2 linked regions of the Egicoccus sp. AB-alg2 genome follow. The protein of the gene in region 2 interacts with the protein of the main gene of each other region in a pairwise test. Links are inferred from orthologs where the notes say so. Each region holds a gene or a part of one and is shown on either strand. Other genes may lie near its edges.

Evidence for each region.
Region 1: the proteins of ACERM0_RS10135 (region 2) and ACERM0_RS20605 interact in binary tests that used the Escherichia coli proteins (3 or more experiments, as listed by UniProt). The link is inferred for Egicoccus sp. AB-alg2 from one-to-one orthologs.

Annotation. Positions count from the first base shown.
Region 1 is NZ_JBGUAX010000012.1:103,448-108,535, forward strand. What follows is about bases 1-4,238. They hold ACERM0_RS20605 (multifunctional oxoglutarate decarboxylase/oxoglutarate dehydrogenase thiamine pyrophosphate-binding subunit/dihydrolipoyllysine-residue succinyltransferase subunit), read left to right. Parts: upstream 1-384; coding sequence 385-4,038; downstream 4,039-4,238. Other genes in these bases: ACERM0_RS20600 (penicillin-binding transpeptidase domain-containing protein), read right to left, coding at 1-112. In the rest of the region: ACERM0_RS20610 (hypothetical protein), read right to left, coding at 4,306-4,869; ACERM0_RS20615 (hypothetical protein), read right to left, coding at 4,972-5,088. UniProt on the Escherichia coli protein: E1 component of the 2-oxoglutarate dehydrogenase (OGDH) complex which catalyzes the decarboxylation of 2-oxoglutarate, the first step in the conversion of 2-oxoglutarate to succinyl-CoA and CO(2).
Region 2 is NZ_JBGUAX010000005.1:38,983-46,053, forward strand. Bases 2,302-5,211 are described here. They hold ACERM0_RS10135 (ABC-F family ATP-binding cassette domain-containing protein), read right to left. Parts: upstream 4,843-5,211; coding sequence 2,761-4,842; downstream 2,302-2,760. Other genes in these bases: ACERM0_RS10130 (hypothetical protein), read right to left, coding at 2,302-2,657; ACERM0_RS10140 (ABC-F family ATP-binding cassette domain-containing protein), read left to right, coding at 4,896-5,211. Outside these bases: ACERM0_RS10120 (3-hydroxyacyl-CoA dehydrogenase NAD-binding domain-containing protein), read right to left, coding at 1-261; ACERM0_RS10125 (acetyl-CoA C-acyltransferase), read right to left, coding at 302-1,483; more of ACERM0_RS10130, read right to left, coding at 1,806-2,301; more of ACERM0_RS10140, read left to right, coding at 5,212-6,647; ACERM0_RS10145 (sigma-70 family RNA polymerase sigma factor), read left to right, coding at 6,833-7,071. UniProt on the Escherichia coli protein: Genetic data indicate it may be involved in ribosome assembly or function.

The DNA.
Region 1 (5,088 bases), on a different replicon or contig from region 2:
TCTGGCGTTGCTCACCGGCGAAGACGTCGCTCTCGGTCAGCAGCCACCAGCCGCCGTAGGCGACCCCGGCCAGGGCACAGAGCGCGAGGATCGCGACGAGGAGGTCTTTCATGGCCAGCCCCTCCCTGCTCCCGCCGTGGCCGGACGGCGACGGTACCGCGCGGGCACGCCGGGACGGGGTCGGCCGACCGCGACGGGGCTTGACGTGTGCGGTGGCGCCGGGTCCACTCGACAGGTGGCAGCGGAGGCCCTTCGTCCGGCTGCCCTCGTCGTGTCGCTGCGTTCCTGCTGCGCGCGCCCGGTGCGTGGCCGTGCGCGGATCGTGAGCGACGCCTCCGCCGCTCTACCCTCTTGCTCACGTCGCCCCGGAGCACGAACGCCGACATGGCCAACCAACCCACGTCCTCGTCCCAGTCGGAGCTGAACGCCTGGCTCGTCGAGGAGATGTACGAGCAGTACCGCGAGAACCCCGACGCGCTGTCGAAGTCCTGGCGCGACTTCTTCGCGGACTACCGCCCCGAGGACCAGAACCGCGGCGGCAACGGCGCGAAGCGGTCCGACGGCGCGCCGACGAAGGAGGCCGCGGCACCCAGCGGCAACGGCAAGGGGCCAGACGTCGCCAAGGCCGCCCCGACGGTCGCCGACGACGACCCGACCGCCACCCGCATCCGCGGGGTCGGTGCCCGCATCGTGGAGAACATGGAGACCTCGCTCGGGGTCCCCACCGCGACCTCCGTGCGCGACGTGCCGGCCAAGCTGCTCGAGGTGAACCGGCGCATCATCAACAACTACCTGCGCCGCACCCGCGGGGGCAAGGTCTCCTTCACGCACCTGATCGCCTACGCCATGGTCAAGGCGGTCGAGGCCGTGCCGGCCATGAAGTCCAGCTACGGCGAGACGCAGGACGGCAAGCCGGCCGTGCGGCGTCCGGAGCACTTCGGGCTCGGGCTCGCCGTCGACGTGGAGAACAAGGACGGCTCGCGCAGCCTGCTGGTGCCCGTGATCCAGGACGCGGATGCGCTCGCGTTCGACGAGTTCCTGCGGGCCTACGAGGACATCATCCGCAAGATCCGCACCGGCAAGCTCGACCCCGCGATGTTCTCCGGCGGCACCATCACGGTCACCAACCCGGGCACGATCGGCACGGTCCACTCGATCCCGCGGCTGATGTCCGGGCAGGCGGCCATCCTCGGTGTCGGCTCGATCGACTACCCGGCGGGCTACCAGGCCGCCGACCCGCGCACGATCGCGAAGCTCGGCGTGTCCAAGGTCATCACGCTGACCTCGACCTACGACCACCGCGTCATCCAGGGCGCGGAGTCGGGGCTGTTCCTGAAGCGCGTCCACGAGCTGCTGCTCGGTGAGCACGGCTTCTACGACGAGGTGTTCGCCGCGCTCGGGCTGCCCTACGAGCCGGCGCGCTGGCGCCCGGACTCGACCCACTTCGACGACGAGACCGACCTGCTCACCAAGCAGAGCAAGGTCGACGCGCTCGCCAACATGTACCGGGTGCGCGGTCACCTCATCGCCGACCTCGACCCGCTGCGTCTGCAGCCCAGGGCGATGCACAACGAGCTCGACCCGACCTACTACGGACTCTCGATCTGGGACCTCGACCGAGAGTTCGTCACCGACATCGGCGGGCGGACGCGGCGGCTCGAGCTGCAGAAGATCCTCGGCGTCCTGCGCGACGCGTACTGCCGCACCATCGGCATCGAGTACGGCCACGTGCTCGACCCCGATCAGAAGCGCTGGATCCGCGACAAGGTCGAGGGCGTCTCCGAGGACGTGCCGGCCGAGGACCAGCTGTGGATCCTCGAGCGGCTGAACGCCGCCGAGGCGTTCGAGTCGTTCCTGCACACCAAGTACGTCGGCCAGAAGCGCTTCGGCATCGAGGGTGGCGAGAGCCTGATTCCGCTGCTCGACGCCGTCTGCGAGGCCGCGGCCGACGACCCCGACGTCCTCGACATCGTGATGGGCATGGCCCACCGCGGGCGCCTGAACGTGCTGTCGAACATCGTCGGCAAGTCGTACCACCAGATCTTCGGCGAGTTCGAGGGGCACATCGACCCCGACACGGTCCAGGGCTCCGGCGACGTCAAGTACCACCTCGGTACCCACGGCGTGTACGAGGCCCGCTCCGGCAACACCGTCGAGCTGCACCTGCCGCCCAACCCCTCGCACCTCGAGGCCGTCAACCCGGTGGTCGAGGGCATCTCCCGGGCGAAGCAGGACCGCTACGACCGCGGTCAGGACGGCGTGTTCCCGGTCCTGCCGTTGCTGATGCACGGCGACGCCGCGTTCGCCGGCCAGGGCGTCGTGGCGGAGACGCTCAACCTCTCGCAGCTGCGGGGGTACCGCACCGGCGGCACCATCCACGTGGTGATCAACAACCAGGTCGGGTTCACGACCTCGCCGCACGCGGCCCGCTCGTCGTACTACGCCACGGACGTCGCGAAGACCGTCCACGCGCCGATCCTGCACGTCAACGGCGACGACCCCGAGGCGGTCGTGCGCGTGGCACGGCTGGCGTACGAGTACCGCCAGGAGTTCCACCGCGACATCGTCATCGACCTCGTCTGCTACCGGCGTCACGGCCACAACGAGGCGGACGACCCGTCGTTCACCCAGCCGCAGATGTACGAGGTGATCGACAACCTGCGCTCGGTCCGCAAGCTGTACACCGAGCGCCTGGTCCGCCGCGGTGACATCTCGATCGAGCAGGCCGAGGAGTTCCTGGAGGACTTCGAGAGTCGGCTCGAGGAGGCGTTCGCGTCCACGAAGCAGGCCGCCCCGCCGGAACCGCCCAAGGCGATCCGTCCCGAGGAGTCGACCTCGTTGCTGCCGCCGGCGGAGACCGGCGTGGCCAAGGAGACCCTGGACCGCATCGCCGCCAACCAGTTCGACGTGCCGGACGGCTTCACGCGCCACCCCAAGCTGGACCGCATCTTCAAGAAGGCCCGGGAGCGCTACGAGTCCGGCTCGATCGACTGGGCGCTGGGCGAGACCCTCGCGTTCGGGTCGCTGCTGCTCGAGGGCAACAACGTGCGTCTGGCCGGTCAGGACTCGCGGCGCGGCACCTTCTCGCAGCGCCACGCGGTCCAGGTCGACTTCCGCTCCGGTGAGGAGCACCTGCCGCTGCAGCACCTCGCGGACGAGCAGGGCAAGTTCTTCATCTACGACTCGCTGCTCAGCGAGTACGCCGCGGTCGGCTTCGAATACGGCTACTCGGTGGAGGACAAGGCCTCGCTGGTGGCCTGGGAGGCGCAGTTCGGCGACTTCGTCAACGGCGCCCAGATCATCATCGACCAGTTCATCGTCGCCGCCGAGGACAAGTGGGGCGAGACCTCCGGGCTGGTCATGCTGCTGCCCCACGGCTACGAGGGGCAGGGTCCCGAGCACAGCTCCGGGCGCATCGAACGGTTCCTGACGCTGTGCGCCGAGGACAACATCCAGGTCGTCAACGCGACCACCTCGGCGCAGTACTTCCACGTCCTGCGCCGCCAGCTGCACCGCGAGGTGCGCAAGCCGCTGATCATCTTCACGCCGAAGTCGCTGCTGCGTTCACCCAACGCCTTCTCCGACATCGGTGAGTTCACGTCGGGTTCGTTCCGTGAGACGTTGGACGACCCGGCCTGGGACCAGCGGGACAAGGCCGAGGCCCGCGCGGTCGTGCTCTGCGCGGGCAAGGTCGCCTACGACGTCATGAAGGCACGCAACGAGCGCGAGCTGCCGGTGGCGGTGGTCCGGGTCGAGCAGCTCTACCCGTTCCCCGGCGAGCAGATCCGCGACGTCCTCGCGGGCTACCCGAACGCCCAGGACGTCGTCTGGGTCCAGGAGGAGCCGGCGAACATGGGGGCGTGGGGCTTCGTGGACGGGCGCCTGTGGAATCTGCTCGACGAGCTCGGCGGGGACCGCCAGCTGCGCAGCGCGGCCCGCGTCCCGTCGGCGTCGCCGGCGGCCGGCCAGCACGTCGTCCACGAACAGGAGCTCGAACAGCTCCTCGGCGACACCCTCGACCCCGTCCCGACGGACTGACCGAACCGCGAAGCACCGCACGACGCCCCGGCCGTTCCCGGCCGGGGCGTCGCCCGTCCCCAGCCCCCCACCAGTCACGGTTTCCGTCGCCGGTGCGGGAAACCCCTGCTCCGGCGCTGTCACCGCCCGGCTCCGCGGACGGTTTCCGTCGTGGGTGACGGAAACCCCTGCTCCGGCGCTGTCACCGCCCGGCTCCGCGGACGGTTTTCGTCGCCGGCGCGGGAAACCGACGGCCAGGCCCGGACGACGGGACCTGGCGCCGGTGGCTCAGAAGCGGGGCGAGCGGACGGCGACCGGAGGAGTGACGCCGAGCTCGTGGGCCCGCACCGTGAGGCTGGCAACCATCGTGCTGAACAACGACATCGGCTCGTCGATGTCCGCCTTCGTGACATACCCGAGCCGAATCCCTTCGCGTCGGAGTTCCGCGTCCCGCTCGTCGTCGGCGATGCGCCGTGCGACGTGCTCGTGGTCCACCCTGCCGAGATACTCGTAACCGAAACGACAGCGGCGGCAGAAGAAGTCGACCCGGCGCCGGGGTGTCACCCATACCTGCGGGTCGAAGCCCGGCTCGAAGCAAGAGACGAAGGGCCACAGCAACCGCTCGCCTTCGGACTCGATGCGGTCGCCGCCGGCTGCATCCAGCACCTGCTCCAGGACGTCGGCGCCCGGCGCGATCTCGCGGAGTCGGGCGATCCGTCGACGGAGCCGATCCACCGTCACCTTCCCCGTTCCACGAAGGTGGTCCCACGCCACTCGCAGTTCGCGATCACTCACCTCCGAACGGAATGCGGCACTGTCGATCAGCGCATCGAGGGGGCCGGCGACCCGCACGGCCCCGTACGCCGTGGTGCCTCGACGTGGCGCCAGATCCGGGCGATGGTGGAAATCGACGTTCTGGAGCCAGCGATGCCGAGCCGTGAGGATCTCGAACGCCTAGGCGCCGACGAAGCCCGGCACCGCGTAGAGCCCGAGAGCCACGGGGCCGGTGACGCAGCCCTGCGGCCGTGCTCGGAGGGCGGCCGCGAAGGCAGGCTGTTCGGGCAGCACCGC
Region 2 (7,071 bases):
GGTGAGGTCCGCACCGACCGCGAAGATGAACTGCTTGCCGGTGAGCAGCAGCCCCTTCACGTCGGTCTGGGACTCGAGCTCGTCCAAGGCCTCGGACAGCGAGTTGAGCGCCTGCTCGCCGAACGTGTTGGGCTTCTTGTAGTCCCGGCCGTTGTCCATGGTCAGGATCGCCAGGCGCCCGGCGGCAGGCGAGTCGTCGTACGCGGATCGAGCGCCGAGAGGGGTGTACGTCAGCTTGAAACGGGTGTAGGTGTCGCTCATCGGGTCACTCCTGGAATCGTCGTCGTCGGTGTGACCCGCGTCACACCCGCTCCCACAGGACGGCCGCGCCCATGCCCAGGCCGACGCACATGGTGGTCAGCCCGAGGCGCGCGTCGGGGTTGCGCTGGAACCAGGTCGCCACCTCCATCGCCAGCCGCGCGCCGGAGAAGGCCAGCGGGTGCCCCATCGCGATGGCCCCGCCGTAGGGATTGACGTGCGCGGCGTCCAGCGGGAGTCCGAAGTGGTCGAGGAACGCGACGCACTGGACCGCGAACGCCTCGTTCATGTCGATGACGTCGAGGTCGTCGATGGACAGCCCGGTGCGCGCCAGCAGCTTCTCGGTGGCGGGGATCGGCCCGGACCCCATCGTCTCCGGCTCCACCCCGACGAAGGCGTAGTCGCGCAGGCGCATCGTGGGCGTGAGCCCGTACTCGGCGACCGCGGCGCCCGACGCGAGTAGCACGCCACCGGCCCCGTCGTTCAGCCCGGCGGCGTTGCCGGCCGTGACGTACCCGCCGGCACGGAACGGCGAACGCAGCTTGGCGAGGTCGTCCATGGTCGTACCGGGGCGCGGGTGCTCGTCGACGCGGACGACCTTCCAGCCCTCCTCGACCGACCACACCGTCGCCGGGACGACGTGGGTGTCGAAGACGCCGTCCGCCTGCGCCTTGCCGACCCGCTCCTGGGACCCCAGCGCGTACGCGTCGCAGCGCTCGCGCGTCACGTGGGGGAATTCGTCGTGCAGGTTCTCGGCCGTGTTGCCCATCACCAGGGCGGACGGGTCGACCAGCTTGTCCGACAGGAAGCGCGGATTGGGGTCCACCTCGGCGCCCATCGGGTGGTGGCCCATGTGCTCGACACCGCCGGCCAGCACCAGGTCCTGCGCGCCGACCCGGATGGCGTTGCCGGCGTTGACGATGGCGGTCAGCGCCCCGGCGCACATGCGGTCGAGCGCGTAGCCGGGCACCTGCTTGCCGAGGCCCGCCAGGATCGCCAGGGAGCGACCGAGTGTCAGGCCCTGGTCCCCCACCTGCGCCGTTGCGGCCCACACGACGTCGTCGATGCGGTCGGGCGGCACGGACGGGTTGCGGTCGAGCAGGGCTCGGATCGCACGCACGGACAGGTCGTCGGCGCGGGTGCCGGCGTAGTAGCCGGTGTCCTTCGCGCGGCCGATGGGCAGGCGGACGCCATCGACGTAGTAGGCGTCGTCGAGCTCGGGCACGTCAGCGGCTTTCTCTCGCGGAAGGAAGCGGGCCAGGTGCGGGACGCGGCCGCGATGCCGCCTCCCACGACGGAACGATGTTCGCGCATCCGTTCCGGGCGTCGCAACGTGACACGAACGTCAGAACCCGCCCCCGGGAGCGGAGGGGCGGGTTCCGACGTGGCCGTCCCGCGGACGTGCCGCGAGCGCGTGGGCGGGACGGCGGCTGGTGGGAGCGCGTCGGTGCCGAGCGGTCAGGCAGGGCCGGTGGGTGTGGGCGGTGAGTGAGGCGGGGCCGGTGGGTGGGGCGCGGGTCGGCGCAGGGCGGGTGGGCGCGGACCGGTCAGCGGACTCGGCGCAGCCCCGACAGTGCCCAGCCGAGCTCGCGGCGGGTGACGTGCCAGGCCAGGGCGGTCCCGGCCACCAGCATGCCGGTGAGCACCTGCAACGCGAGCGGGACCTGCGCGACCGGGCCGCCCGCGACCGGCGAGGCGGCCAACGTGGCGCCGGTGGCCGCGTCCGGCCCGGCCGCCGTCACGCCCGGCGCGAGTCCGGGAGCGATCTCCGGCGCGTCGAACGGGTGCCCGGTGTCGTGCGCACTGCCCGGTGCCTGGGCCCGCCGGGGCGCGAGCTCGACCCCGGGCAGGACGGCCGAGCCGCCGGCGACACCCAGGTCCACGTCCTGACCCCGGATCGCGCGGAACGCCTCGAACTGGGCGGCGCGGCGCGGCGTCCATCCCTCGGCGTCCCCGGCAGCGACGACGCGGCCGCCGTCCGCCTTGGAACCCGGCCCGGCCGCGGCCGCCGCGCCCTCATCCGCGCGGGGACGCTCGCCACGGTCGGTGTCGCGTGGCGACGGCGGAGGTGGCGACTCGGGCGACGGCGACGGCTTCGGCGAGGGCTCGGGCGCTTTGGACCGACCGAGGTCGACCTTGCGTTCACCGACGGCGACGCCGCCACCGACGTCCACCTCGGGGCCGTCCTTGCCGACCCCGACGCCGACCTCCGGGTCCAGCTTCGCGTCGTCGGTGAGCTCCACGTCGAGGTCGACGCCGACCTTCACACCATCCGACGTGTCGACCTTCACCTCGCCGAGGCCGGGCAGGCCGACCGTCTGTGCCGACGCCGGCACGACGTGCAGACCGGTCGCGACGACCATCGCCGTCAGCACCGCCAAGAGCCGCCTACGTCCCATGTCGCTCCCGCTCTCCCGCCCGGGCGAGAGGAAGGCACCCCGGGCGCTCTTCGGGACCAACGAGGCGGACACGCGGCGGTTACGCGTCCCCTGGGACGGACGGTCAGGCGTCGAAGGCGGCCTCGACCTCCGCCTCGGCCGCCTCGAGGCGCAGTTGCGCCCGCTCCCACGCCGTCAGCAGCGTGGCGGCGCGGTCCTTGGCCTCGCCGTGCTCGGTCACCAGCTGCTTGACGCGCTCGCCATCGCCGTAGACGTCGGGGTCGGCCAGCTCACGGGTGAGCTCCGCGATCCGTGCCTCGACCGTCGACAGCTCGTCCTCGAGCTTCGTCACCTCACGGCGAAGGTCCTTCGTGGCGCGGTGCCGGGCGTTGCGGCGTTCGGCCTCGCGGCGCTTGCCGTCCGCATTCCGGCGCTTGTCGCCGCCCGGACCGCCCGCACCACCGACACCGCCTGCACCGCCGACACCGCCCGGACCGCCCGCACGCCCGGCACCGGCCGCACCGTCGGCACGGCGGCTGGTCGGCGTGGCAGCGGCGCCCTCGCCACCGTCGCGCCGCCACTGCAGTTCCTCGTAGGTGCCGTCGAACCAGCGTGCCCGGCCGTGGCCGACCTCGACGATCGCGTCGGCGACACCGCGAATCACGTGCCGGTCGTGGGTGATCAGCAGCACCGTGCCCGGGTAGGCCAGCAACGCGTCCTCGAGCACGTCGCGGCTGGCGAGGTCGAGGTGGTTGGTCGGCTCGTCGAGCAGCAGCAGGTTGACCGGCGAGGTCATCGCCTTGGCCAGCCCCAGCCGGGTGCGCTCGCCGCCGGACAGCTCCCCGACCCGGCGATCCGCGAGGTCGCCGGGGAACCCGAACGCCCCCAGCATCGAGCGGTGGTTGAGCTGCCGGTGCCGCTCGCCCAGCGCCGTGCGGAACTCCTCCAGGACCGTGCGCGACAGGTCGAGCACCTCGGCCTGGTGCTGGTCGACGACCGCCACGTCGACGTTGTGCCCGAGCGTCACCTCGCCGGCGTCCGCGTCCAACGTCCCGGCCAGCAGGCGCAGCAGCGTGGTCTTGCCGGCACCGTTCGGGCCGATCATCGCCACCTTGCGGCCGCGCTCGACCGCCAGGTCCACACCGTCGAGCACGACCGTGTCGCCGTAGGCCACTCGCACGCTGCTCAACTCGGCCACGACCCGGCCGGAGCGTCTCGGCGCCGGGAACTGGAACCGGGCGACGAGCTGGCGGTGGTCCGGGATGTCGACGCGCTGCACCCGGTCGAGCGCCTTGATCCGCGACTGGACCTGCCGGGCCTTGCTGGCCTTGTAGCGGAAGCGCTCGATGAACCGTTCGGTCTGGGCGAGTTGGCGGTCCTGCTGCGCCTTGGCGGCGCGCAGCTGGGCCAGCCGCTCCTCGCGCTGCAGCACGAACGACTCGAACCCGCCCTGCTCGGCGGCGGTGGTCCCGCCCCGGACCACGTACTCGGTGGCCGTCCCGGCGGCGACCTCCACGATGCGGTCGGCCACCGCGTCGATGAAGTCGCGGTCGTGGCTCACGAACAGCAGCCCGCCGGGCAGTTCGGCCAGCGTCTGCTCCAACCAGGCGATGGTGTCGAGGTCGAGGTGGTTGGTCGGCTCGTCGAGCACCAGCAGGTCGGGTCTGGCCAGCAGCAGGCGCGCCAGCGCCACGCGCACCCGCCAGCCACCCGACAGCTCCCCCGTGGGGCGCTCCGCGTCGTCGGCCGCGAAACCGAGCCCCGCCAGGACCCGGTGTGCCTCCGCCTCGACCTCGTAGCCGCCGAGTTGCTGGAAGCGGTCCTGTACCTCGGCGTGGCGGACCAGCAGCCGTTCCTGTCGGCCCTCGTCGACGGTGGTCTCGATCCGGCGTTCCAGGTCCCGCAGTTCCGTCTCGAAGCGCAGGATGTGCGACGCGCCCTCGAGCACGTGTTCCAGGACGGTCCCCGACTCCCCCACGGCGTCGACGACGTCCTGCGGCAGCCAGCCGATGCGCAGGTCCTTGGGCCGGCTGACGGTGCCCTGGTCCGGCTCGCGGTTGCCCACCACCACGTTGAGCAGCGTGGTCTTGCCCGCCCCGTTGCCACCGACGAGCGCGACCCGTCGGCCGGGCGGGAAGCGCAGCGACACGTCGGCGAACAGAGTGCGCGCGCCGATGGTGACGCCGACACCGGACAGGCTGATCACGCGGGCCTCACGGAAACGGCGGTGGCGAGCCGGCGAGCCTACCCTGCGCCGCCATGCACCTGGTGTCCGTCGATTCCGTGACGGCGTCCGTCGAGGGCCGGATCCTCTTCGCCGACGCCTCCTTCGGCCTGACCTCCGACGACCGGGTCGGCGTGGTCGGTCCCAACGGCTCCGGCAAGACCACGCTGCTCCGGATCGTCGCCGGTCAGCGCGCCCCCGACGTGGGCAGCGTGATCCCCCGCAGCGGCCTGCGGATCGGGTTCCTCGCCCAGGAGCCGAGGTTCGACGACCGGCAGGCCCTGGACGTGGTGCTGGCCGGCGACCCGACGGCCGCGGCGCACGAGGCCGAGCGCCTGCTCGACGTGCTGGGCGTCGACCCCGGGCAGTCGACCGCGCAGATGTCCGGCGGCCAGCGCCGCCGCGTGGCCGTCGCGCAGACCCTGCTGGCGCCCTCCGACCTGCTGATCCTCGACGAACCGACCAACCACCTCGACGTGGACACGATCGACTGGCTCGAGGGTGAGCTACACCGCCGCGGAAGCGGGCTGCTGCTGGTGACCCACGACCGCTACGTGCTGGAGCGGCTCGCCAACCGCATGCTCGACCTCGCGGACCAGCGCGTCCACTGGCACGAGGGGTCGTATTCCTCGCTGCTGGAGGCCCGCGCCGAGCGTGCGGCCATGCGCGAGCGCTCGACGGCCCGGGCCCGCAACCTGCTGCGCAAGGAGATCGCCTGGTTGCGCCGCGGCCCGAAGGCCCGCACCTCGAAGCCGAGGTTCCGCGTCGAGCAGGTCGAGGTGCTCCGCGACGCCGCTGCCGGTGACACCGAGGCCACGCCGCTGGATCTGGGCACCGGCCGGACCCGGCTGGGCAACGACGTGCTCGACCTGCGTGAGGTCAGCGTGGCGCGTGGCGGGCGCACCGTCCTGGGCCGCGTCGACCTCGGCATCGGTCCCGGTGAGCGGGTCGGGATCGTCGGCCCGAACGGCGCCGGCAAGACCACGCTGCTGCACGTGCTGGCGGGCCGCCTCGCTCCCGACGCCGGCGAGGTCCGCACCGGCACCACCGTGGAGCTCGGCCTCTACGAGCAGGAGCACGGCACCGCCGCGGACGCGGCCGGCGAGGAGCGCACCGTGCTGGAGACGGTGCTGGACATCGCCGCGTTCGTGCCGCTGGCCAACGGCGAGACGCTGCCCGCCCACCGGCTCGCCGAGCGGTTCGGGTTCGACGGGCAACTGCAGCGCACGCCGCTGTCGCTGCTGAGCGGGGGCGAGCGCCGCCGCGTGGCGCTGCTGCACCTGCTGGTCGCCGCCCCCAACGTGCTGGTGCTGGACGAGCCGACCAACGACCTCGACCTCGACACGCTGACCGTCCTGGAGGACCACCTCGACGGCTTCAAGGGCACGCTGGTCGTCGCCTCCCACGACCGCTACGTGCTCGACCGGCTCACCGACCGGATCGTCGCCGTCGAGAACGGGCGGCTGACCGAGCACCTCGACTGGGAGGCCTACCGCGCGGCACACCGCGTCCGGACCGCGGCCGACGAGCAGCGCGCCGCCGAGACCAGCCGCGCGACGCGGGCGTCGGCACAGGACAACCGGGCCCGGCAGGCGGCACGTAAGGAGGCCCGCCGGCTGGAGCAGCAGGTCGAGCGGCTCACGGCCCGCCGCGACGAACTGCAAGCCGACATGGCCGCCGCGGCGACCGACGTGGCACGCCTCACGGCGTTGCAGTCCGACCTGCAGCGCCTGGAGGGCGAGCTGAGCGCGGCGGAGGACCGCTGGCTCGAGTTGACCGTCGACTGAGTCCTGGTCGCGCGTCCGTCGGACGGGCCCTGAAGCACCGCTGAAGGTTCGGTGTCGGGACGTGCCGGACGGGTGGCGGCTCGGCCCGATTCGGGCACGATGCCGCTAGGGTCGCGATCTGTCGCCGAGAGGGGCGTGGTCGAGGAAGCGGCCATGACCGGGGGGTGAGCGTGGCCGGTACGGGCATGATGGTCGACCGATCCGGACTGCAGGAACTGTGGTCCCGTGCCACCGGGCGCGGCTACGTGCTCCTCAGCGAGATCCACGACCTCCACGACCCGTTGGAGGATGCGGCCGACTGGCCCGACGAGGTGGCCAACGCCGCCCGTGACGCGGGCCTCGAGGTGGTCGACGACCTCACCGACGACGTCGCACCGCCACCGGCGTCCGTGCTGACCGCGACGACCGACGGGGTGCGCCAGTA